3 regions of the Ornithinimicrobium cryptoxanthini genome follow, and region 3 is predicted to be linked to each of the others. Evidence: predicted binding sites of a transcription regulator. Region 3 holds the regulator's gene; each other region holds the start of a gene.
The links. The regulator HrcA, encoded in region 3, represses chaperone genes, less so after heat shock. The targets are predictions, from matches to a motif close to TTNGCACTCGNNNNNNNCGAGTGCNAA.

Region 1 (7,751 bases), 1.4 Mb from region 3:
CGCCAGGTCATGCTTGAGGTCCGCGCCGACAACGAGGCGGCCATCGGGCTCTATGCGCGCTATGGGTTTGCCGAGGTGCACCGCCGGCGGGGCTACTACCAGCCCGGCGGCGTCGATGCGTTGATCATGCGGAAAGAGGTGGGTGGCGATGACTGATCCCCTGGTGCTGGGGGTGGAGAGCAGCTGTGACGAGACCGGGATCGGACTGGTGCGCGGTCACACCCTGCTGGCCAACGCGGTCGCCAGCAGCGTGGACCAGCACGCCAGGTTCGGCGGGGTCGTCCCCGAGGTGGCCAGCCGGGCCCACCTGGAGGCCATGGTGCCCACCATCGAGCGGGCCTGTGCGGAGGGCGGCGTGCGGCTCGAGGACGTGGACGCCGTCGCGGTGACGGCCGGCCCCGGGCTGGCCGGCGCGCTGTTGGTCGGTGTCGCCTCGGCCAAGGCCCTCGCGCTGGGCCTTGGAGTGCCGCTGTATGGCGTGAACCACCTGGGTGCGCACGTCGCCGTGGACGTCCTCGACCACGGCCCGCTGCCCGAGCCGATGATGGCGCTGCTGGTGTCGGGTGGGCACACCAACCTGTTGCACGTGCCTGACATCACCAGTGACATCCGCTCGCTGGGCCAGACGCTCGACGACGCGGCCGGCGAGGCCTTCGACAAGGTGGCCCGGGTGCTGGGCCTGCCCTATCCCGGCGGGCCGCACATCGACCGGGCCGCCCGTGCGGGTGACCCGCAGGCGATCCGCTTCCCGCGCGGGCTGACGTCGCGCAAGGACATGGAGCGGCACCGCTATGACTTCTCCTTCAGCGGGCTGAAGTCCTCGGTCGTGCGCTGGGTGCAGGCCCGCGAGCGGGCGGGGGAGCCGGTGCCGGTCGCGGACGTGGCCGCCTCCTTCCAGGAGGCCGTCGTCGACGTGCTGACCAGCAAGGCGGTGCTGGCGTGCACCGAGAACGGTGTGCTCGACCTGCAGCTAGGCGGTGGTGTGGCTGCCAACGGGCGGCTGCGCGAGCTGCTGGAGGAACGCTGCGCCGAGGCCGGCATCCGGTTGCGCGTCCCACGACGCGACCTGTGCACTGACAACGGCGCCATGGTTGCCGCTCTCGGGGCGGTGCTCATCGCTAAGGGCCACGAGCCCTCGCCGCTCACGATTCCGGCGGACAGCTCGCAGCCCGTCGCCCAGATCCGACCCCTGGCGCAGGTCGCGTCGTGACCCAGCCTGCGTGGGCACGGGCATGACGTGCCGGCCGCCCACCAGATCGCGGGGCTCACGGCGCCGCCACGGGCGGGTGCTGGCTGCAGTCGCCGGGGCGGCCCTGCTGCTGAGCGCGTGCAGCGGTTCGGGCCCCGAGGTCGCCGAGCAGGACACCACCGGGTCGGCCACGTCCGCACCCACCACCTCGAGCCCTACCGCGCCCTCCACCGCTGGCCCGGCAGGGCCGAGCACAGCCACTGAGGAGCCGACGGAGCCGCCCACGACGACAAGCCCGAGCGGTCTGACCGCCCCCACCGGCGACGAGGGCATCGGGCTGCCGTCCGCGGAGGAGCTGGAGGCCGCACGCGTCGACGTGGCCGCGCTGGACGACCGGCAGCTTGCGGGCCAGCTCATCGTGGCCGCCTACCAGGGGACCGACCCGACCGCAGCCGCCGCGCTGGTGCGCGACCAGCACCTCGGCGGTGTGATCACCCTCGGAGCCAACGTGCCCGAAAGCGTCGCAGACCGTGTCCCGCAGTTGTCCGCGCTCACCGCGGCGGTCCAGGGGGCGGTCATGCAGGACGGACGCGACTGGCCGGCCTTCCTGGGCATCGACCAGGAGGGTGGTCCGATCACCCGCGTCGGTGCTCCACTGGACCGGTGGCCCGCAGCCATGTCTCTGGGGGCCTCCCGCGACACGGATCTGGCTCGTGAGGTGGCAACCGCCTCGGGGGATCAGCTGCGTGCCCTGGGTTATACCGTCGTCTTCGCCCCGGACGCCGATGTCACGATCGGGCCGCAGGACCCCACCATCGGTGCGCGGTCGCCGGGGACCGACCCCCAGGTGGTGGCCGAGATCGCCGTCGCCCAGGCCAGCGGCTTCTCCGACGCGGGCATCCTGCCGGTCGTCAAGCACTTCCCGGGTCACGGGAGCATCACCGCCGACAGCCACCTCGGCGCCGCCATGCAGACTGCTGACCTGGCCACGCTGGAAGGGCGCGACCTGGTGCCGTTCCGGTCCGCGATCGATGCGGGTGTGCCCGCGATCATGCCGGGCCACATCGTGGTCGAGGCGATCGACCCGGACCGTCCCGCCACGCTCTCGCACCCGGTGCTCAGCGGGTTGCTGCGCGAGGAGCTCGGCTTCACCGGGCTGGTGGTCACCGATGCACTCAACATGGGGGCCATCACCGAGGCCTCCGGCGTGCAGCACCCGGCGGTCGCGGCCCTGCTCGCCGGGGTGGACGTCCTGCTCATGCCGCCCGACCCGGTGGGCAGCGTCGACGCCATCGTGTTCGCTCTGGAGGGCGGCACCCTCGAGCGGGCCGACCTGGAGGAATCGGCAGCCCGGGCGGTCGCCATGCTGCGCCACAACCAGACGGTGCCGACACCGGATGACTCGGTGATCGGCTCGGCCCACGACCTGTCGGTGCGGGCGGCTGCGGCTGGCATCACCCAGCTGTCCGGGCCCTGCGGCCAGCCCCTGGTGGGCGACTCGATCCAGATCAGCGGCGGCACGGAGGGCGACCGGGCCAACCTTGCGTCAGCCGCCCGGGCCGCAGGTCTGGGCACCGGGTCCGGTGACTCGGTCGTGCTCGTCGGCGGGTCGACCTATCAGGCCGGCGGCGGGCCCGGTGGACCCGGCACCGGGTCCGGCGATGTCGTCGTGACGACCGACCGCCCCTATCCGCTGGCCGACAGCAGCGCCGACACCGCGCTCATCGCGGCCTATGGGCGCGATCCGGCCACGATGGAGGCGCTGGTGCAGGTGCTGCTCGGTGAGGTGACCGCACCCGGGAGCCTGTCGACACCGGTGGGGGACTATCCGATCGGGGCCGGCTGCGGCTGAGGCTCCACCTCGAGCAGCATCGGGCGACCGCCCAGCTGGGTGAGCACCACGACGGCCTCCCGCGCCCCACCGAGCCGCAGGTCGCGGCGCAGCCGGTCGGCGTCGACCGGCACCCCGCGCTTCTTGATGGTCAGCCTGCCCAGGTCGCGCTCGCGCGCCCAGCGACGCAACGGCTTGGTCGCGAGCTGATGGACCGTGACCAGCCGGAACCGGCGGGCCCACGGGAGGTCGGCCTCCTGCTGCGTCGTGACATAGCCGGCGCCGCGTGCCGTCTCCATCCCGCCCACGGCGCGGGCGAGCACCCCGGTCAGGCCGGCCTGGAGCACCGCCCGGTCGGGCTCATAGAGCCACTCGCCCAGGTCGTCCGGGCCGGCGGCGCTGTCTGCGGGCCCGCCGCCGTCGTCGTGGACCTCCAGCCAGCGACCGTCCCCGGCGGCCCCGAGGTGCACCTGTGCGGTGCGCCCCTCGTGGTGCACGAGGTCGCCCCACCACAGGGCGCACTCCAGGGCCTCCCCGCCGAACGAGGCCCACTGTGCCTCTGCACCGACGGGCACGGCATCGTGGGGGAAGGACGGTGCCAGCTTGGCGCCGACGTGCCCGAGCCGTGCCGCGACCTGCTGGACCTGCTCCCAGCTGGGGGAGAGCTGGTCGAGCGAGAATGTCCGCGTGGTGCGGCCGCGGGCGTCGGTGCGGCCGGGCAGACGGCGCGCGGGGTCGAGCCAGGCGCCGGTCCCGGGCCGCGGGGTGATGTCGAGGTCCTCGACCGCGGCGGTCCGCACCCGTGCGGTGGCGGAGTCGCGCACGTTTACGGCGGCGATCGCCGCCGTGCCCGGGTCGGCGTCGACCAGCTCGACCCGCAGCCCCGCCTCAGACAGGGCGAGGGCGTCTCCGCCGAGTCCGCACCCCAGGTCCCAGACCGTGTCCAGGCCGGCGGCGGCGAAGCGGTCGGCGTGCCGTGCCGCCAGCTGCCACCGGCTGGCCTGCTCGACGCCGTCGCGGGTGAGCAGCATCTGGTCGACCCGGTCGCCGAACTTGACCCGCCCCCGCAGCCGGAGCCGGGACTGCGTGAGCAGCGCCGCCACGAGCTCCGGGTCGTGACCCTCGTCGCGCAGTCGGGTGCTGAGCGAGAGTGCCGAGCCCTCGGCATACTCCGGCAGTGCCTGCAACACGGCCCACGCCGCGGGCGCCCTGAGCGCGGCGACGGTCTGCGGGTCCACCGGGCCATCCTCCCAGAGGAGGAGACAGCAGAGTGACGCGACGACAGACGCACGGGAGCGCAACGGACAGGCGGCAACAGGGACGGATACCCGAGTGACGGAACCAGGGTGACGGGATAGGTTCTGGTCCATGAGCCGACGCCGCAGCGCGATCCGCCGGCGGGCCCGCCGCGCCCGCCGGGTCATCATTGCGACCGGTGTCGCGAGCGTGGCCACGCCCATCAGCCTGGCGATAGCCCTCACCGGCGTCGATGCGCTGCGCAAGCGACGCACGCCCGACGAGCACTCGGTGCCGCCTGACGAGCCCCTGGGTGCCGACGTCGACGGCAACGACCTGACGACCTACACCTACGGCGAGCACCTCTTCGAGGACATGCTGGCCGCCATCGACGCCGCCACCGACTTCGTCTATCTGGTGACCTACATCTGGAAGGGCGATCAGATCGGGCAGCGGTTCAAGGACGCCGTCATCCGCGCGGCCGAGCGGGGCGTCACCGTCTGCGTCGTCTTCGACGGTTTCGCCAACCTGGTCGTCCCGCGCGAGTTCAAGACCTTCCCGGAGTCGGTGCACCTGCTGAAGTTCCCGACGATCCGCTCCGGGCTGGTCATCAACGTGCGGCGCACCGGCCGGGACCACCGCAAGGTGCTCGTGGTGGACGGCAAGGTCGGCTTCGTCGGCGGCTACAACATCGGCGACATGTATGCCCGCACCTGGCGCGACACCCACATCCGGGTGCGCGGCGTGGCGGTGTGGGAGCTGCAGAACACCTTCGTCGACTTCTGGAACAGGCACGGCAAGCGCCACCACCCCACGCTCGAGGACAGCGGCTCGCCGGTCTGGAACTCCCGGATCCTGGCGGCCCGCAACGAGCCGAGCCGGCTGGTCTTCCCGGTCCGCGGGATCTATCTCGAGGCGATCGACCGGGCGACCCAGCGGATCTGGATCACCCAGGGCTACTTCATCCCCGACCGCGAGATCATGGGCGGACTGCTGGCGGCCGCCCGGCGTGGGGTGGACATCCGGGTGCTGATGCCCGAGGCGTCCAACCACGTCGTCGCAGACTGGGTGGCCCGCTCGCAATACACCAAGCTGCTTGAGGGTGGCGTGCGGATCTTCCTCTATCAGGACGTCATGGTCCACGCCAAGACCGCCACCGTCGACGGCACCTGGACCACCGTGGGGACGGCCAACATCGACCGGCTCTCACTCATCGGCAACTACGAGGTCAACCTCGAGATCCATGACGTCGGGCAGGCCGACCAGATGGAACGGATCTTCCGGCGCGACCTGGAGAACGCCCGGGAGCTCACCCTGCGGGAGTGGGAGTCCCGGGGCAGGGCGTCCAAGCTGGCCGAGTGGATCCTGGAGCCGCTGCACCCGCTGCTGTGAGCCCTGGCCGGCGCCCCTGGCGACCCCCGTGGTGCGGCTGCGAGCGACGTTTTCTAGCACTCGGCTTGACCGAGTGCTAATCGGTGCATAGATTCAGAGTTAGCACTCTGCACCTGCAAGTGCCAACGCCCGGCACGAGCCGACCCCCGCGACGGCGGCCCGCTCCGGACACTGACCTAGACAGTTCAGACTCGTGAAGGGAAGGTCCCAACGTGTCGGTTTCCATCAAGCCGCTCGAAGACCGGATCGTTATCAAGGCCGTCGAGGCCGAGCAGACCACCGCCTCCGGCCTGGTCATCCCGGACACCGCCAAGGAGAAGCCCCAGGAGGGCGAGGTCCTGGCCGTGGGCCCGGGCCGTTTCAACGACAACGGCGGCGAGCGCATCCCGCTCGACATCGCTGTCGGTGACCGCGTGATCTACAGCAAGTACGGCGGCACCGAGATCAAGCACGGCGGCGAGGAGCTCCTCATCCTGTCGGCGCGTGACGTGCTGGCAGTCGTCGGCTGACAGCCTCGCGAGGACACGAGCTTTGCGAGTCCCGGAACGGGGCGCGGAAGCCGAGTGTGTCCTTGCGGGCCGACAGCCTCGTCGGCAACTGACCTGCGCCGACGCCCCGGGACTCCTGCAGCACGCAGGCGTCGCCGGGGTGTCGTGCGCTGACCCACCGCTATGGAAGGACCGTCTCACTGATGGCCAAGCAGCTGGAATTCAACGACAGCGCCCGCAAGGCGCTGGAGCGGGGCGTCGACGCCCTCGCCAACGCAGTCAAGGTGACCCTGGGCCCCAAGGGTCGCAATGTCGTGCTCGACAAGAAGTGGGGCGCACCGACCATCACCAACGACGGTGTCACCATCGCCCGTGAGGTCGAGCTGGAGGACCCCTACGAGAACCTGGGTGCTCAGCTGGCCAAGGAGGTCGCCACCAAGACCAACGACGTCGCCGGTGACGGCACCACCACGGCCACCGTGCTCGCCCAGGCGATGGTCCACCAGGGCCTGCGCAACGTCGCAGCCGGCGCCGGTCCGGCCGGCCTCAAGCGCGGCATCGACCAGGCCGTCACGGCCATCTCGGACCGTCTCCTGGAGAACGCCCGTGAGCTCGAGGGTCGCGACGAGATCGCCCAGGTGGCGAGCCTGTCCGCCCAGGACGAGACGATCGGTGAGCTGATCGCCGAGGCGTTCGACAAGGTCGGCAAGGACGGCGTCATCACCGTGGAGGAGTCCTCCACCACCGCGATGGAGCTGGACTTCACCGAGGGCATGCAGTTCGACAAGGGCTACCTCTCGCCCTACTTCGTCTCTGACGCAGAGCGCATGGAAGCCGTCCTCGAGGACGCCTACATCCTCTTCCACCAGGGCAAGATCTCGGCCGTGGCCGACCTGCTGCCGCTGCTGGAGAAGGTCGTCGGCGAGAGCAAGCCGCTGCTGATCATCGCCGAGGACATCGAGGGCGAGGCCCTGTCCACCCTGGTGGTCAACAAGATCCGCGGCACGTTCAACGCGGTGGCCGTCAAGGCGCCCGGCTTCGGTGACCGCCGCAAGGCGATGATGCAGGACATGGCCGTGCTCACCGGTGGCCAGGTCGTCGCCGAGGAGGTCGGGCTCAAGCTCGACCAGGTCGGCCTCGAGGTCCTGGGCAAGGCCCGTCGCGTCGTCTCCACCAAGGACACCACGGTCATCGTCGACGGTGAGGGTGCCTCGGACGAGGTGGCGGCCCGCGTGGACCAGATCACCGCCGAGATCGCCAACACCGACTCCGACTGGGACCGCGAGAAGCTGCAGGAGCGGCTGGCCAAGCTCTCGGGCGGCGTCTGCGTGATCAAGGTGGGTGCACACACCGAGGTCGAGCTCAAGGAGAAGAAGCACCGCATCGAGGACGCCGTGTCCGCGACGCGTGCGGCGATCGAGGAGGGCATCGTCGCCGGTGGCGGCTCGGCGCTCATCCACGCGTCGACCGTCCTGGACGGGCTCAACCTCGAGGGCGACGAGGCGACCGGTGTCAACATCGTGCGCCTCGCGGTGCAGGAGCCACTGCGCTGGATCGCTGAGAACGCTGGCCTGCAGGGCTACGTCGCGACCACCCGCGTGGCCGAGATGGAGCC
Region 2 (7,751 bases), 1.7 Mb from region 3:
CAGGCCCGCTGCTTCGGCCTCCGCCTCGGCCTGGCCCACCTCAGCGGCAGCCCGTGCCAGCACCCGCTGCCCATGTCCGGTGTCCAGGTGCTCATAGAAGAAGATCCGCGCGGTCCGGCCCCAGTACTTCGCCTCCAACGCGCGCACCTTCTTGGTGCGGACCACGTGCACCAGGCCCGCGTCGGCGAGCACCTGCATGTGGTGACCGAGCGTTCCCTTGGGCTTGTCGAGGACGGCGGCCAGCTCCGAGATGGTCGCGGCCCGCTCGCGCAGCAGGGCGACGATCGCCTGGCGAGTCTCCTCGAACAGCGCGCGGTACTGCGCCGGGTCCTCCAGCGTCAGGGCATCGAGCAGCTCGTAGTCCGGGACCGCCGCACCCGGCTCCGGTCCATCCGAGGCGTCCCGGTCGGGAAGTGTCGTATCGTCGGTCATCACAGTATGGTCGGTGAATCCCGTCCGTTTGTCAACAAAACAACGGGGCGGCCTCCGTGAGGAGACCGCCCCGTTGCTGGTTGACCGCGAGGAACGCGGGAACTTCAGTCGGCGTGGGTCAGAAACCCATGCCGCCCATGTCGCCCATGCCACCGTCACCGGCGGGCATCGCGGCGGCCGGCTCCGGCTTGTCCGCGATGACGACCTCGGTGGTCAGGAACAGGGCTGCGATGGAGGCGGCGTTCTGCAGGGCAGAACGGGTCACCTTCACCGGGTCGGCGACACCGAAGCCCAGCATGTCGCCATACTCCCCGGTCGCGGCGTTGAGGCCGTGACCCGCGGGCAGGTTGCGCACCTTCTCCGCCACGACGCCACCCTCAAGACCGCCGTTGATGGCGATCTGCTTGAGCGGGGCCTCGATGGCGACCCGGACGATGTTGGCGCCAGTGGCCTCGTCGCCCTCCAGGGAGAGGTTGTCGAAGGCGGTCGCGGCCTGGATGAGCGCCACGCCACCGCCGGCGACGATGCCCTCCTCGACGGCAGCCTTCGCGTTGCGGACGGCGTCCTCGATGCGGTGCTTGCGCTCCTTGAGCTCGACCTCGGTGGCAGCGCCGGCCTTGATCACCGCAACACCGCCGGCCAGCTTGGCCAGGCGCTCCTGCAGCTTCTCGCGGTCGTAGTCGCTGTCCGAGTTCTCGATCTCGGCACGGATCTGCTTGACCCGACCGGCGATGGCGTCGGCGTCGCCGGCACCCTCGACGATCGTGGTCTCGTCCTTGGAGACGACGACCTTGCGGGCGTGGCCCAGCAGGTCGAGCTCGGCCGTCTCCAGCTTCAGGCCGACCTCCTCGGAGATGACCTGGCCACCGGTGAGGATGGCGATGTCAGCCAGCATGGCCTTGCGGCGGTCACCGAAGCCCGGAGCCTTGACGGCCACGGACTTGAAGTTGCCACGGATCTTGTTGACCACCAGGGTCGCCAGGGCCTCGCCCTCGACGTCCTCGGCGATGATCGCCAGCGGCTTGCCGGACTGCATGACCTTCTCCAGGACGGGCAGCATGTCCTTGATCGCGCTGATCTTGGAGTTGAGCACGAGGATGTAGGGGTCCTCCAGGACCGTCTCCATGCGCTCGGTGTCGGTGACGAAGTAGGGGCTGATGTAGCCCTTGTCGAAGCGCATGCCCTCGGTGAGCTCGAGCTCCAGGCCGAAGGTGTTGGACTCCTCGACGGTGATGACGCCCTCGTTGCCGACCTTGTCCATGGCCTCGGCAATCATGTTGCCGATCTCGTCGTCGGCCGCGGAGATGGACGCGGACTGCGCGATCTGCTCCTTGGTCTCGACATCCTTGGCCATCGAGAGCAGCTCGGTCGAGACGGCGTCGACGGCCTTCTCGATGCCGCGCTTGAGGGCCATCGGGTTCGCGCCGGCCGCGACGTTGCGCAGGCCCTCACGGACCATGGCCTGAGCCAGGACGGTCGCCGTCGTCGTGCCGTCACCGGCGACGTCGTCGGTCTTCTTGGCGACCTCCTTGACCAGCTCGGCGCCGATCTTCTCGTAGGGGTCCTCGAGCTCAATCTCCTTGGCGATGCTCACACCATCGTTGGTGATGGTGGGCGCGCCCCACTTCTTCTCCAGGACGACGTTGCGTCCCTTGGGGCCCAGGGTGACCTTCACGGCGTCGGCAAGGGTGTTCATGCCCTTTTCGAGCCCGCGACGGGCCTCCTCGTCAAAAGCAATGGTCTTGGCCATTCGGGTGGTTCCTCCCACACGCTGAACGGGGTTGGCGACCGACCTCGTGCCCGCGACGGACGGACCAGCCGCACCAGGCTCACGTCGCACCGGCTTGGCCGACCCTCACTCAGTCGGTCATTTCTGTCACTCTCATGGTCAGAGTGCTAAGTCCATGATTAGCACTCGGGGGGTCCGAGTGCAAATGCCAGGGGTGTTCCACGCACGAAACAGCCAGCCGTATGCCGTCACGCGAGCCTCCCGGACCGTCCCTGCAGCGAGGGTTCAGCGTGGTCAGCTCGAGCGATCGGGGCCTGACAGCACCCCGCGCAGGCCGTCCAGGACCGAGACGTCCTCGATCGTGGACGGCACGACCGCCTCGTCGCCGTCGGCGATCTGGCGCATCGTCTTGCGCAGGATCTTGCCGGAGCGGGTCTTGGGCAGCCCGTCGACGACGTCGACCTGGCGCAGCGCCGCCACGGCGCCGACCTCGGCGCGGACCCGGTCCACCAGCTCGGCCTGCAGCGCGGCGGTCCCGGCCTCGTCGAGCTGGATCCCGGCTTTGAGCACGACCAGGGCCCGCGGCACCTGGCCCTTGAGCGCGTCCCGGATGCCGATCACCGCGCACTCGGCCACCGACGGGTGCCCGGCCAGGGCCTCCTCCAGCGAACCGGTCGACAACCGGTGCCCGGCGACGTTGAGCACGTCGTCGGTGCGCCCCATGACGAAGACATAGCCGTCCTCATCGACATACCCCCCGTCCCCGGTGAGGTAGTAACCCGGGAAGGCGGACAGGTAGGAGCTGACATAGCGCTCGTCGTCGCGCCACAGCGTCGGCAGCGTCCCCGGTGGCAGCGGCTGCCGGATGCAGATCGCGCCCTCGACCCCCGGCTCCGTCGGCTGACCCGACGGATCGAGCACCTGCACGTCGTAGCCGACGGTCGCCGGCCCGGACGACCCAGGCTTGATCGGCAGCAGGGTGATGCCGACCGGGTTGATCGTGATCGGCCAGCCGGTCTCGGTCTGCCACCAGTTGTCGACCACCGGGACACCCAGCGCCTGCGTGGCCCACTCCCAGGTGTCCGGGTCCAGGCGCTCCCCGGCCAGGAAGAGGGTCCGCAGTGAGGAGGTGTCATAGCCGGCCAGCAGCGCCGCGTCCGGGTCGACCTTCTTGATCGCGCGGATCGCGGTCGGGGCGGTGAACGCGGCGACGGCGCCGTAGTCCTGGATCAGCCGCCAGTAGGCACCCGCATCCGGCGTCCCCACCGGCTTGCCCTCATAGAGGATCGTGGTCGCGCCGGTGAGCAGCGGGGCATAGACGATGTAGGAGTGGCCCACCACCCAGCCGACGTCGGAGCCGCAGAACCAGGTCTCCCCCGGCTGCACGTCATACAGGTTGCTCATCGACCAGCGCAGGGCCACGGCATAACCGCCACTGTCCCGCACGATCCCCTTGGGCTTGCCGGTCGTGCCGGAGGTGTAGAGGACATAGAGCGGGTCGGTCGCGAGGATTTTGACGCACTCGGCCGGCGCGATGGCGCCGGGGCGCATGAGCTGGCTCCACTCCAGGTCCGTCTCCCCCAGCTCGGCCAGCGCCTGCTCGCGCTGGACGATGACGCAGTGCTGTGGCTGGTGGCTCGAGCGGCGCAGCGCCTCGTCGAGCATCGGCTTGTACTCCACCACCCGGGTCGGTTCGACACCGCAGGAGGCCGAGACGACGACCACGGGCTCGGCGTCCTCGATGCGGGCGGCCAGCTCGGCCGGCGCGAAACCACCGAAGACGACCGAGTGGACCGCACCGATGCGCGCACACGCGAGCATGGTGATGACGGCCTCGGGGATCATCGGCAGATAGACCACAACGCGGTCGCCCTTGCTGACCCCGAGGTCGCGCAGCACGCCGGCGAACCTGGCGACCTCGTCGAGCAGCTCGGCATAGGTGTAGCTGCGCTGCGTGCCGGTGACCGGGCTGTCATAGATCAGCGCCAGCTGGTCGGCGCGGCCGTCGATGACATGACGGTCAAGCGCGTTGTAACAGACGTTGAGCACGCCGTCCGGGAACCAGTCGTAGAACGGCGCTCGGTCCTTGAGCACCGTCTTCGGCGGGTGGATCCAGGTCAGCTCCTGCGCTGCAGCGCCCCAGAACCCCTCCGGATCATCGAGGCTGCTGCGGACCAGCGCCCGGTAGTCACCCGCGGCCCCGGTCGTGTCGTCACTCCCGCTGTCGGTCCCGGCGTCCTGGCTCATGGCCCTATATTGCTGGCTGGCTCCCGGTCGCGCCAGGGCGGGTTTCTAGCGCACGCACGGCAGCCTCTCGCAGCGTCTCGTCCTGGAACCCGAGCCCGCGGGTCTTGCCGATGAGGCCGTCCACGCCCTGCACCCCGGTGGCCAGAGCCGCCTCGAGCTCGGTCGCGAGGGCTGAGAGGGCCTGCTGCTGCTGCTGCACGAAGGCGGCGTCGACCGCCTCGCCGTGGCCCGGCACGTGCACCGAGGCGTCCCTGACCAGCGGGTGCTCGCTCAGGGTTGCAACCGTCGAACCCCACTCGAACGGGAAGGAGTCCTCCATCGCCGGGTCCGCCCCCTGCTCGATCAGGTCACCCCAGAAGACGACACCGGCATCCGGGACCGCGACGACCAGGTCGTGGTCGGTGTGTGCCCTGCCTCCGAACAGCAGGTATGCCGTGCGGTCACCGAGGTCGATCGGGGTGTCCTCCTCGACGAGATAGAAGGGCAGCACCACCTCGGTGTCCAGGTAGGTCTGCGCCAGCTCGGGGCGGTCGGTGCGGGTCAGGTGCTCGACGACCTGGCTGCGCTGGTGCTCGGCCGTCCGCTGCAGGCTCTCAGCCGCCAGGACGTGCCCATAGATCTGCGAGTCACGGAAGGCGACGTTGCCGAAACAGTGGTCGTAGTGGGCGTGCGTGTTGACGACCACCTGCTCGAGCGGAGTGAGCTCGCGCACCGCCGCCGCCAGCTGGGTCCCCCGGTCTGCCGTGCTGCGGGTGTCGATGACCAGGACCCGCTTGGAGCCGATCACCAGACCACAGTTGAGGTCCAGCTCGGAGTGCCGACGCACAAAGATCCCGGGCGCGAGCTCGTGCATCGTCGCCACAGACATGGGCTCACCGTAGGCGAGGGCGGGCACCTGTCCCAAGTGGTTGTGTGACATGGCACATACGTCGGGCGCATCCGCCCCGTCTCACCTGGGCACGGTTGATGACGCTGCGATAGTGAAATTTCACTCCCGCACGCCGCGCAACGGTGCCCAGGAACCCGAGCGGGCCGCGACACGAAGGCGAACGACGTCAGAGGCGGTCGGGGGTGCTCGGCGGTCCGAGCTCCGGACGCTTCGGCACGATGGTGTCGCCCGAGGACTTCCCCTGCAGGCGCCTGCTCACCCAGGGGGCGGCATACTCCTTGGCCCACACGGCGTTCTCGCGCAGCGCCTCCAGCCGACCCGGCGCGGGCTGAGGTGGCAGGGGCACCCGCCAGTCTGCCTCCTCCGCGGTGTGACCGAGGGTCTCGTAGGCCGCCAGGGCGACCCGCCGGTGCCCCTCGGCACTCATGTGGATCCGGTCCGGCTCCCACATCCGCCAGTCGCGCAGGAAGCTGAAGGACCACTGGTTCATCAGGTAGGCGCCCTGCCGCTCGGCGATCGACCACAGGTGCCCGAGATAGATCGCGGCGCGACCGCGCGTGCGCTCCACGATGGGGGCACCGGCCGGGTCCGCGGGGGTGGCCATCAGCACGTCGGCGCCGGAGGCCCGGATCGTGGCGATCGCCTCCTCGAGCTCAGCAGCCAGCGCGTCCGGATCAGCGCCGGGCCGGAGGATGTCGTTGCCGCCGCCGATGATGCTGACCAGGTCCGGCTGCAGCTCGAGCCCGGCCTCGATCTGCGGACCGGCGATGTCCGCCAGCTTCCGGCCCCGCACCGCCAGGTTGGCATAGGTGAAGTCCGGCGAGTGGGCCGACAGCAGCGCGGCCAGCCGGTCCGCCCAGCCGATCAGCCCGCCGTCCGGGCCGGGGTCACCCAGCCCCTCGGTCATCGAGTCGCCGAGCGCGACATAGCGGTTCCACTCATGAGGTCGCGGCCGGATGCTGCCGGTGTCTGCACTGCCTGCCATGCTCCTATGGTGCCGGATCGCCCGTCACGACAGCCCAGCAGGGAGTGTCAGGGCAGGGACCAGTCCACTGGTTCTCCGCCCTGTGCGGTGAGCAGGTCGTTGGCCCGACTGAACGGCCGGGACCCAAAGAACCCGCCCCGCGCCGACAGCGGTGAGGGGTGGGCGCTCTGGATCGTGGGGACATCGCCCAGGTCCCCCGCCAGGGAGCGTGCGTCGCGACCCCACAGGATCGCGACGAGCGGCCCGCCGCGTCCGACGAGCGCGGAGATCGCCAGGTCCGTCACCTGCTCCCAGCCCTTGCTGCGGTGGCTGGCGGGCGCTCCGGGACGCACGGTGAGCACCCGGTTGAGCAGCAGCACACCGCGCTCGGCCCACGGTGACAGGTCACCCGTGCTCGGGAGCGGCAGCCCGAGGTCGGTGCCCAGCTCGGCATAGATGTTCTGCAGGCTGCGGGGCACCGGACGCACGTCGGGTGCGACCGAGAAGGACAGCCCCACCGCGTGACCGGGGGTGGGATAGGGGTCCTGGCCGACGATCAGCACGCGCACCTGGTCCAGTGGCTGCGAGAAGACCCGCAGGACGTGCTCGCCGGGGGGCAGGTAGCCGCGACCGGCCTCGACCTCGGCACGCAGGAAGGCTCCGAGCTCGCGGACCGTGTCGGTCGCCGGGGCCAGCGCACGAGCCCAGGACGGGTGCACGAGCTCTGCCAGCGGGGCGGTGGGCGGACTGCTCACGACGTCACAGTATGCCTGGGTGGCAGCGCGGTGCGACTGTGCCCGTGGTGCTCACGGCGCTGGTGATGCTGACGGGATCAATGGGGTTGACAGTTCGACGATGCAGCGGCCCGTCATAATGACAAGCCTGTCATTTGCGTCGTAGAGTGTGGGCCAGAGCCGGGTGGGGCGCCCGGCGGACGAGCACGGAAGGGACAGCATGGGAGCCGCACCGAGGATCGTTGGCGACGAGTCTGCTGCCGGGCTGAGCGAGCGCGACCGCCAGATCATCGACTTTGAGCGCCAGTGGTGGAAGTATGCCGGCGCGAAGGAGCAGGCGATCAAGGACCTGTTCGACATGAGCTCCACGCGCTACTACCAGCTGTTGAACCAGCTGATCGACTCCCAGGCGGCGCTCGAGCACGACCCGATGCTGGTCAAGCGCCTGCGTCGGATGCGCGCCCAGCGGCAGAAGTCGCGCTCGGCACGTCGGCTCGGCATGGAGCTCTGAGAGCACCACTCCACCTGGGACGACACACTTGGAACGACACACCAGACACGCTGAGGCGGGCGGGACCGGATCGGTCTCGCCCGCCTCTGGTGTGGACGGGGTGCGTGGGGACCGCGGAGCGGTCAGCGGTGACGGATCTGCAGCAAGGCAGAGGGTCGGTTGCTGTCGCTCAGTGCGAGTCGGTTGGCGACCTCGAGGCTGTGTTCGCGCTCGCGGTGGGCATCCATGGCCAGGTCGACGTCCAT
Region 3 (7,751 bases):
CGCCGACCTCCCGGGCGACCTGCGCCGAACCATCACCTGGGACCAAGGATCTGAGCTGGCTGAGCACGCTGATTTCACACTGGCCAGTGACTGCCAGGTCTACTTCTGTGACCCGCACTCACCCTGGCAACGCGGCACCAACGAGAACACCAACGGCCTGATCCGTGACTTCTTCCCCAAAGGCACCGACTTCGCCAAGGTCACCGACGAAGAAGTCCGTGACGCCCAGGACCTCCTGAACACCCGACCCCGCAAAACACTCGGCTTCGCGACTCCCGCCGCTAGACTCGCCGAACTACTCACCGTTGCGCAGACCCCTTGAATTCGCCTCCCCATGCGGCGTGAAGGATGCATGCAGTTGCACCGGACTGGGGTCGTGTGTGCAGCGTCAGGGGGTGCGCAGGACTCGCACGGGGTCGCGGGTGGCGGCATACAAGGCAGGGAGTATGGCGCTCGCGACCGCCGCGAGCACGGCCAGGATCGCGGTGCCGGCAGTGAACTGCCACGGTGGGACGGCGGCGAGCCGTGCTGCCAGCCACAGGCCGGCGCCCACGCCGATCGCCGCTCCGAGCAGCGCAGGCAGCAGGGTGCGCCCCATCACCATCGCCACGATCGCGCCGCGGGTGGCGCCCAGGGCCCGGCGGCGGCCGAGGTCCTTGCGGCGGACCAGCACGTCGGCCAGCACCACGATCGCGACCAGGAAGGCGCCGGCGCCGAGCACGCCCAGCAGCAGGGTGCGGCCGAAGGTCCCCAGGTCAGCGGCGACCTCGGCCTGCAGCTCAGCCAGGGCCACCGGAGACTGGATCGCGATGGAGTCGAACTCCGGCGGGGCGACGAGGCCGATCACCGCCGACTGGGCCGCGGAGGCCACGGCAGAGTCGGTGACCACGACATAGAGCGAGTCCGACGGGGCGCCGGGCTGAGCCGCGATCACCAGCCCCGCGGCATACGCACCGAACGGCTCCTTGGGAGTGAAGGAACCCACGACGGAGAAGTCACCGACCTGCGTCGACGAGGCCAACTGGACTGCGCCCACCGGGTCATCCATCCCCAGGGTCTGCTGGGCCCGCTCGGCGACGAGGGCCTCGCCCGGTCCCGGCCAGCGCCCGGCGGTGAGCGTCAGCACGTCGGTGAGGTCGCCGTCGACCGTCCAGGCGGGCACGCGGGTGCCTCCTGGGCCGACCACCTTGTTGACGACATCGACCGGGATCTGCACGCCGACTGCCCGTTCGCTGACGGACAGCTCCTGTGACAGCTGGACCACGGCCGGGGTGATGAGCTCCCCGCCCCGTGTGTCGGTCACGACGAGCAGGCGGGAGCCGGCGGCGTCCAGACGGTCGGCCACCTGCTGCTCGGCGGCAGCGGTGCGCCCGACGGTGGCCAGGGTGGCTGCGCACATGATGGCGACCAGCAGGGCGACCAGTGCCGTGGGCACCTTGTTGGCCCAGGCTGTCGAGAGCGACTCCCGGACCAGGGACAGGAACCTCACGGTGCCCACCTCACGATGCCCCACCGCGCGATGCCCACTTCATAGGGCAAGCACCTCGTCGGCGTGCTCCAGCACGAACGGGTCGTGGGTGGCGATGACCACGGTCCGGCCGGAACCGTCCCCGTCCCGGCCGTGGCTCGTCGCACGCGTCAGCGCAGCGAGCACACCCTCAGCGTTGCCTCGGTCCAGGTTGCCGGTGGGCTCGTCGGCCAGGACCACGGCCGGATCGGTCACCAGGGCCCGGCACACCGCGACCCGCTGGGCCTGACCACCGGAGATCTCACCGGGCTTGTGGTCGGCGCGGGCGGCCACACCCATCTGCTCCAGCAGCTCCCGGCCACGGGCACGAGCGCGCCGAGGCGACCATCCGGCATACAGCGCCGGCTCGATCACCGAGTCCAGGACGATGCGGGAGGCATCGAGCGCGGCGTCCTGGAAGACGAACCCGATCTCGGCTGCACGCAGGCGGGAGCGCACGGTGTCGGAGGCGCGGCTGACGGGCTCCCCGGCGAGGATCACCTCGCCGCGGGAAGGGGTGAGCATCAGGCCCAGGACATAGAGCAGCGTCGACTTGCCGCGCCCCGACGGCCCGGTCACCGCGGTCACCTTGCCGGGGGTGAACTCATGGGTCAGGCCGTCAAACAGCTCCTCACCACCGCGGGTGTAGGCGAAGGACAGGTCCCGCACCGCGAGCACCTCAGCCCTCCGTCGTGGGGGCCTCGTCGCCGCCCTCGTCCGCGGGTGGCACCGTGTCCTGCGGCGCGGGCTGCGGAGCAGGTGCGGGGGCGCCAGGAGCGCCGGACAGCGCCTGGACGCGGGTGCCGACCTCGATGCCGTCCACGATCGCGACACCACCCCCGGAGCCGCGCACGGTCACCTCGGTCTCGCCGGACTCGGTGATGACGTATGCCGACCCGTCGGCCCGGGTGTGCACCGCTGCGGCGGGCACCGCGGTGCCCTCGATGCGGGGCACGATGACGATCTCGGACCGCAGGGTCACCTGGGCATCGCCGGGCAGCGTGTCGCACGCGTCGCCGCAGACGGGACCGCCATCGGGTGCGGACAGGGACAGTTCGGTGTTGCCGAAGTCGTCCTGCTCCGAGCTGGTGATGACCGCCTGCCAGGTCTGCTCCTGCCAGGTGACCTGCACCGTCGCCTCGGCGGGGATCATCCGGGCCTGGTCCTGGGTGACGACCACGACGAACTGCTGCTCGCCGGTGGGGGCCAGCACCGCCTCCTCGCCGCCGCCGAGGGTCGCACCGCGCACGATTGTCTCGCCGAGCTGGATGACGGTCGGCAGCTGGTCGACCGCCACTAGCTCACCCAGCGGGATGGTGCCTGTCTGCCGCTGACCGAGCTCCTTCTGCCACGCCTTGACCGCGCGCTCGGTGCGCCAGCCGAAGTCTCCGTCGGCCTCCCCGTCCAGGTGGCCCAGGTCGACCAGGACCTGCTGCAGCTGCGCGACGTCCTCACCCTCCGTGCCCCGGGTCAGATCGCGATAGAACGGGACCTGGCCCTCCACGACCCGCACCGGGGTGCCGGCCACGACATAGACCGTGGATCCCTGCTCCACCTCACCCGGAGCAGTGGACAGCACGACACCCGGCAGGGCGTTTGAGGCCACGGTGCGAGCTGGCTGGCGCAGCGTCGTCGACAACGGCAGTGACCGACCCACGCTCGAGGTCGTCGCCTCCGCCCACACGACATCCGGTGCCGTCGCGGCCGACTCGGGTGTCTGCGGCTCCAGGGTGGCCCTGGCCGCCCACCAGCCGACCCCGGCCGCGAGCGCCAGTGCCAACAGGCTCGCCAGGGCCACGAGCAGCCCTCGACCCCGCCTTCGTGCCGTCATGCCCACCCGCCTCACAGACTCTGAAGGACCCTTGCGCCATTGATACCGCACAGGGTCGTGGCGAACGCAGCGATCAGTCCCGTCGTGACCCGATCGTGACCTGCGGCAACTTCCGTCAGGCACCAGCACGGCAGGCACGTGTGCCCCACGGCGCTAGACTGGCACTCGGCCCATACGAGTGCCAGGGAGTGTCGGAGGAGGAGACCGGGATGAGCAGTGACGAGCGACGGCTCACAGTCCTGCGTGCCATCGTCCAGGACTATGTGCGGACCTCGGAGCCGGTGGGCTCGAAGTCACTGCTGGAGCGGCACCAGCTTGGCGTCTCCGCTGCCACGGTGCGCAACGACATGGCCCAGCTCGAGGACGAGGGTCTGATCGCCGCGCCGCACACCAGCGCCGGACGGATCCCGACCGACGCCGGCTACCGCGTCTTCGTCGACCGGCTGGCCGCCATCAAGCCGATGACCAGGGCCGAGCGCACCGCGATCCAGGAGTTCCTCGCCGGCGCCGTCGACCTCAACGACGTCGTGGACCGGTCGGTGCGGCTGCTCGCCTCGCTGACCAACCAGGTCGCCGTCATGCAATATCCCTCGCTCGCCCGCTCTTCCGTGCGCCACATCGAGCTGGTGCCCGTGGGCGGCACCCGGCTGATGGTCGTCCTGATCGTCAACACCGGCCGGGTCGAGCAGCGGGTGGTTGACGTGGGCCGTGACCTGAGCGACCTGCGGGGCGAGCAGACCGTCCGGGAGGTGCGCACCGTGCTCAACACGGTGGCCGCCGGGCGTCCCCTGCCCGACGTGCCGGCCCTGCTGGCGGCGGCCATGGACGGCATCGTGGAGGGGGACAAGGTGGTGGCGCAGGCTGTCGTCGATTCGCTCGGAGAGGCCCTGTCGGCGCAGACTGAGGAGCGCGTGGTCCTGGCTGGCACGGCCAACCTGGCCAGGGTGGTCACCGACTTCCCCCTCTCCATCGGCCCCGTTTTGGAGGCCCTGGAAGAACATGTGGTGCTTTTGAAGTTGATGTCCAACATGGCCACCCTCATTGACGAGGAGGCCGTGGCCGTCAGCATCGGTGCCGAGAACACCTATGAAGGCTTCCAGTCGACGTCGGTGGTGACGACCACCTATGGCAGCGCCGGAGGCCTGGGTGTGGTCGGGCCGACGCGGATGGACTACCCCACGACGATGGCGTCGGTGCGGGCTGTAGCGCACTACGTGTCCGAGATCCTGGACAGCTAGAGAGGTTTTTGCAGTGAACGACTACTACGCCGACCTGGGCGTGTCGCGTGACGCGGCCGCGCAGGACATCAAGCGCGCCTACCGCAAGAAGGCCCGCGAGCTGCACCCTGACGTCAACCCCGGCCCGGAGGCGGAGGTCGAGTTCAAGAAGGTGAGCCAGGCGTATGACGTGCTCTCCGACGCGACCAAGCGCGCGGCCTACGACCGTGGTCAGGACCCGTATGCCGGGGCGAGCCAGGGCTTTGGCCAGGGGTTCAGCTTCAGCGACATCATGGACGCGTTCTTCGGTGGTGCCGCAGCCGGGTCCCGCGGGCCGCGCTCACGGGTCCAGCGCGGACAGGATGCCCTGGTCCGCCTGGACATCGACCTCAAGACAGCCGTCTTTGGCGGGCAGGAGACCCTGGTCATCGACACCGCCGGTCGCTGCTCCACGTGCGAGGGTGCGGGCAGCCAGCCCGGCACCGGCACCCGCACCTGCCTGACCTGTGGCGGTCGCGGCGAGGTCCAGTCCGTGCAGCGCTCCTTCCTCGGCCAGGTGATGACCACGCGGCCGTGTCACGAGTGCCGCGGCTTCGGCGAGCTCATCGAGCAACCGTGCGTCGACTGTGCCGGGGAGGGGCGGATCCGCGCCCGTCGTGACCTGACCCTGCGCGTGCCGGCGGGCGTCGACTCCGGGACCCGCATCCAGCTCTCAGGCGAGGGCGAGGTCGGCCCCGGGGGTGGCGAGGCCGGTGACCTCTATGTCGAGATCGCCGTGCGCCCGCACGACACGTTCCGTCGGCGCGGCGACGACCTGCACTGCTCGGTCGAGGTGCCGATGACCGCCGCTGCCCTCGGGGCCACCCTGATCGTGGACACCTTCGACGGGCCGACCGAGGTGGACCTCAGGCCCGGCAGCCAGGCACAGGACACCATCACCCTGGACGACCAGGGCGTGACTCACCTGCGGGGCACGGGCCGTGGCGACCTCATCGTCCACCTCGATGTCCGGGTGCCCACCAAGCTCGATGACCGCCAGCGTGAGCTCCTGGCCCAGCTGGCCGAGGAGCGGGGCGAGTCCCAGCCCGTGGGTCGCATGGCCCCGGCCAGCTCCGGCATCTTCGGCAAGCTCAAGGAAGCCTTCTCCGCGAGGTGAGCGCCCCCCTGTTCTTCGTGGGCGCCCGGGCGCTCGAGGGACGTGCTCCGGGCGACGTGGTCGTGCTGGACGGCCCCGAGGGGCGGCACGCCGCCACGGTCACCAGGCTCGCCCCCGGTGAGCAGCTCCTTGTGGCGGACGGCTCCGGTCGGGTCGCCCGCGGCCGGGTCCACGTCGTCGGCAGGGGCGAGCTCGATCTCGTCGTCGAGGAGCTGACCGACGAGCCCGTGCCGCAGCCCCGATTCACCCTCGTGCAGGCGCTCGCCAAGGGCGACCGCGATCTCCTGGCGATCGAGGTGGCCACCGAGCTCGGCGTGGACGAGGTGATCCCCTGGGCGGCGTCGCGCAGCGTCGTCGTCTGGCGCGGCGAGCGGACCGCCAAGGCCCACGCCAAGTGGGAGCGCACGCTCCTGGCCGCGACCAAGCAGGCCCGGCGCGCCAGGGTGCCCGTCCTCGCCGAGCTCGCCCACCAGTCCACCCTCCTTGAACGGGTCCGGGCAGCCGACCTGGCACTCGTCCTGCACGAGGAGGCGCACGAGCCCCTCGCCTCCGCAGAGCTGCCGGTCGAGGGCGAGGTGCTGCTGGTCGTGGGGCCGGAGGGTGGCATCAGCCCGGAGGAGACGCAGGCTCTGGTCGACGCCGGGGCCCGCACGGTGCGCCTGGGCGACACCGTGCTGCGCACCTCGACCGCCGGATCCGCCGCGCTGGCGCTGCTCAGCGGCCGGTCCCGATGGGCGTGACGCTGCCCGACGAGGCACTGCCCTCTTCACTGTTCGCTCCAGAGCTGCGACAGATCGCGATCGGCAGCACGGCTCTGATCTCGCTGTTCGCGGTGGAATACATCGCTGTCGGCACCGCCATGCCCACCGTGGCCCGGGCCCTCGACGGACTCGGTCTCTATGCCCTGGCCTTCAGCGCGACCATCGCCGCCAGCGTCATCGGCATGATCCTGGGCGGGTGGTGGTCAGACCGGTCCGGCCCGCGCGCGGTCCTGATCGCGGGAGCCGCCACGTTTGCCACCGGGCTGCTCGCGGCCGGGCTCAGCCCCAGCATGGAGCTCTTCGTGACAGCCCGCGGCCTGCAGGGCCTCGGCAGCGGGATGGCCATCGTCGCCATCTATGTCGTCATCGCGCAGGGGATCCCGGACGAGCTGAGGCCGCAGATGTTCTCCCTGCTCGCGGCGGCCTGGGTCGTGCCGGGCCTGCTCGGCCCCGTGCTGACCGGGGTCGTGGTCGAGCACGTGGGGTGGCGCTGGGTCTTCCTCGGGGTGGCGCCGTTGGTCCTGCTCAGCATGGCCGTCCTGCTGCCCGCGCTCGGACGCACCGAGCCCAGCGAGGACGCTGCCCATCTCGGAGTGTCCACCATCTTCTGGGCGGTGCTGGCGGCCCTGAGCGTCGGGGTGCTGAACCTCGGTGGTGAGGCGATCTCCGGGCGGGACGTGCTGATCGGCCTGCCGTTCGCGATCGCGCTCGGGGTCGCCGCCTGGCGGCTGCTGCCTCCTGGCACTCTCACCCTCGGCAGGGGACTGCCGTCGGTGATCTCCGCTCGCGGCGCGATCGGGGCCTCGTTCATGGCCACTGAGGCCTATCTGCCGCTGCTGCTGCAGGACCTGCACGGCTACAGCCCGGCCCAGGCTGGTGGTGCCCTGGCTGTCGGCGCGGTCACCTGGGCTGGCGGTTCCTGGCTGCAGGGACGGTTGGGCGGCTCGGTCGACCGGGCGCGGGTCATGGTGGTCGGCTGCTCGGTCATCCTGCTCGGGACGGGACTGCTGTTCACCGCCGTCGGCCTCGGCTGGCCCGGCTGGACCCTCCTGGTGATCTGGGGCATCACCCAGGGCGGCGTCGGGCTGGCCTATCCGACGACCTCTCTGATGACCATGCGCCTGTCCACCCCTGAGGAGCTCGGCCGCAACTCCTCCTCCCTGCAGGTCAGCGAGGCGCTCGCGTCAGCGGTGGCGCTCGCCGCCGTCGGCGCCGTCTTCACCGCGCTGTATGCCGGATCGATGCAGGCCGCCTTCCTCGCCGTCGCGGCTGCCTCGGT

Region 1: groES (co-chaperone GroES) is a predicted target of HrcA. The motif match lies at 5,702-5,728, and genes of this name have one in related genera.
Region 2: groL (chaperonin GroEL) is a predicted target of HrcA. The motif match lies at 2,341-2,367, and genes of this name have one in related genera.

Annotation. Positions count from the first base shown of each region.
Region 1 is NZ_CP099490.1:924,261-932,011, forward strand. It holds gene rimI (ribosomal protein S18-alanine N-acetyltransferase) at 1-156, shown strand, start outside; gene tsaD (tRNA (adenosine(37)-N6)-threonylcarbamoyltransferase complex transferase subunit TsaD) at 149-1,210, shown strand; gene NF557_RS04405 (glycoside hydrolase family 3 protein) at 1,287-3,041, shown strand; gene NF557_RS04410 (class I SAM-dependent methyltransferase) at 3,014-4,258, opposite strand; gene NF557_RS04415 (phospholipase D-like domain-containing protein) at 4,389-5,648, shown strand; gene groES (co-chaperone GroES) at 5,861-6,157, shown strand; gene groL (chaperonin GroEL) at 6,340-7,751, shown strand, end outside.
Region 2 is NZ_CP099490.1:631,820-639,570, reverse strand. It holds gene NF557_RS02985 (ArsR/SmtB family transcription factor) at 1-432, opposite strand, end outside; gene groL (chaperonin GroEL) at 551-2,182, opposite strand; gene NF557_RS02975 (propionyl-CoA synthetase) at 2,456-4,408, opposite strand; gene NF557_RS02970 (MBL fold metallo-hydrolase) at 4,413-5,276, opposite strand; gene NF557_RS02965 (SGNH/GDSL hydrolase family protein) at 5,464-6,282, opposite strand; gene NF557_RS02960 (uracil-DNA glycosylase) at 6,330-7,016, opposite strand; gene NF557_RS02955 (DUF3263 domain-containing protein) at 7,216-7,506, shown strand; gene NF557_RS17515 (hypothetical protein) at 7,629-7,751, opposite strand, start outside.
Region 3 is NZ_CP099490.1:2,310,905-2,318,655, reverse strand. It holds gene NF557_RS17850 (IS30 family transposase) at 1-322, shown strand, start outside; gene NF557_RS10685 (ABC transporter permease) at 389-1,489, opposite strand; gene NF557_RS10680 (ABC transporter ATP-binding protein) at 1,529-2,185, opposite strand; gene NF557_RS10675 (peptidoglycan-binding domain-containing protein) at 2,187-3,338, opposite strand; gene hrcA (heat-inducible transcriptional repressor HrcA) at 3,548-4,576, shown strand; gene dnaJ (molecular chaperone DnaJ) at 4,590-5,711, shown strand; gene NF557_RS10660 (16S rRNA (uracil(1498)-N(3))-methyltransferase) at 5,708-6,451, shown strand; gene NF557_RS10655 (MFS transporter) at 6,442-7,751, shown strand, end outside.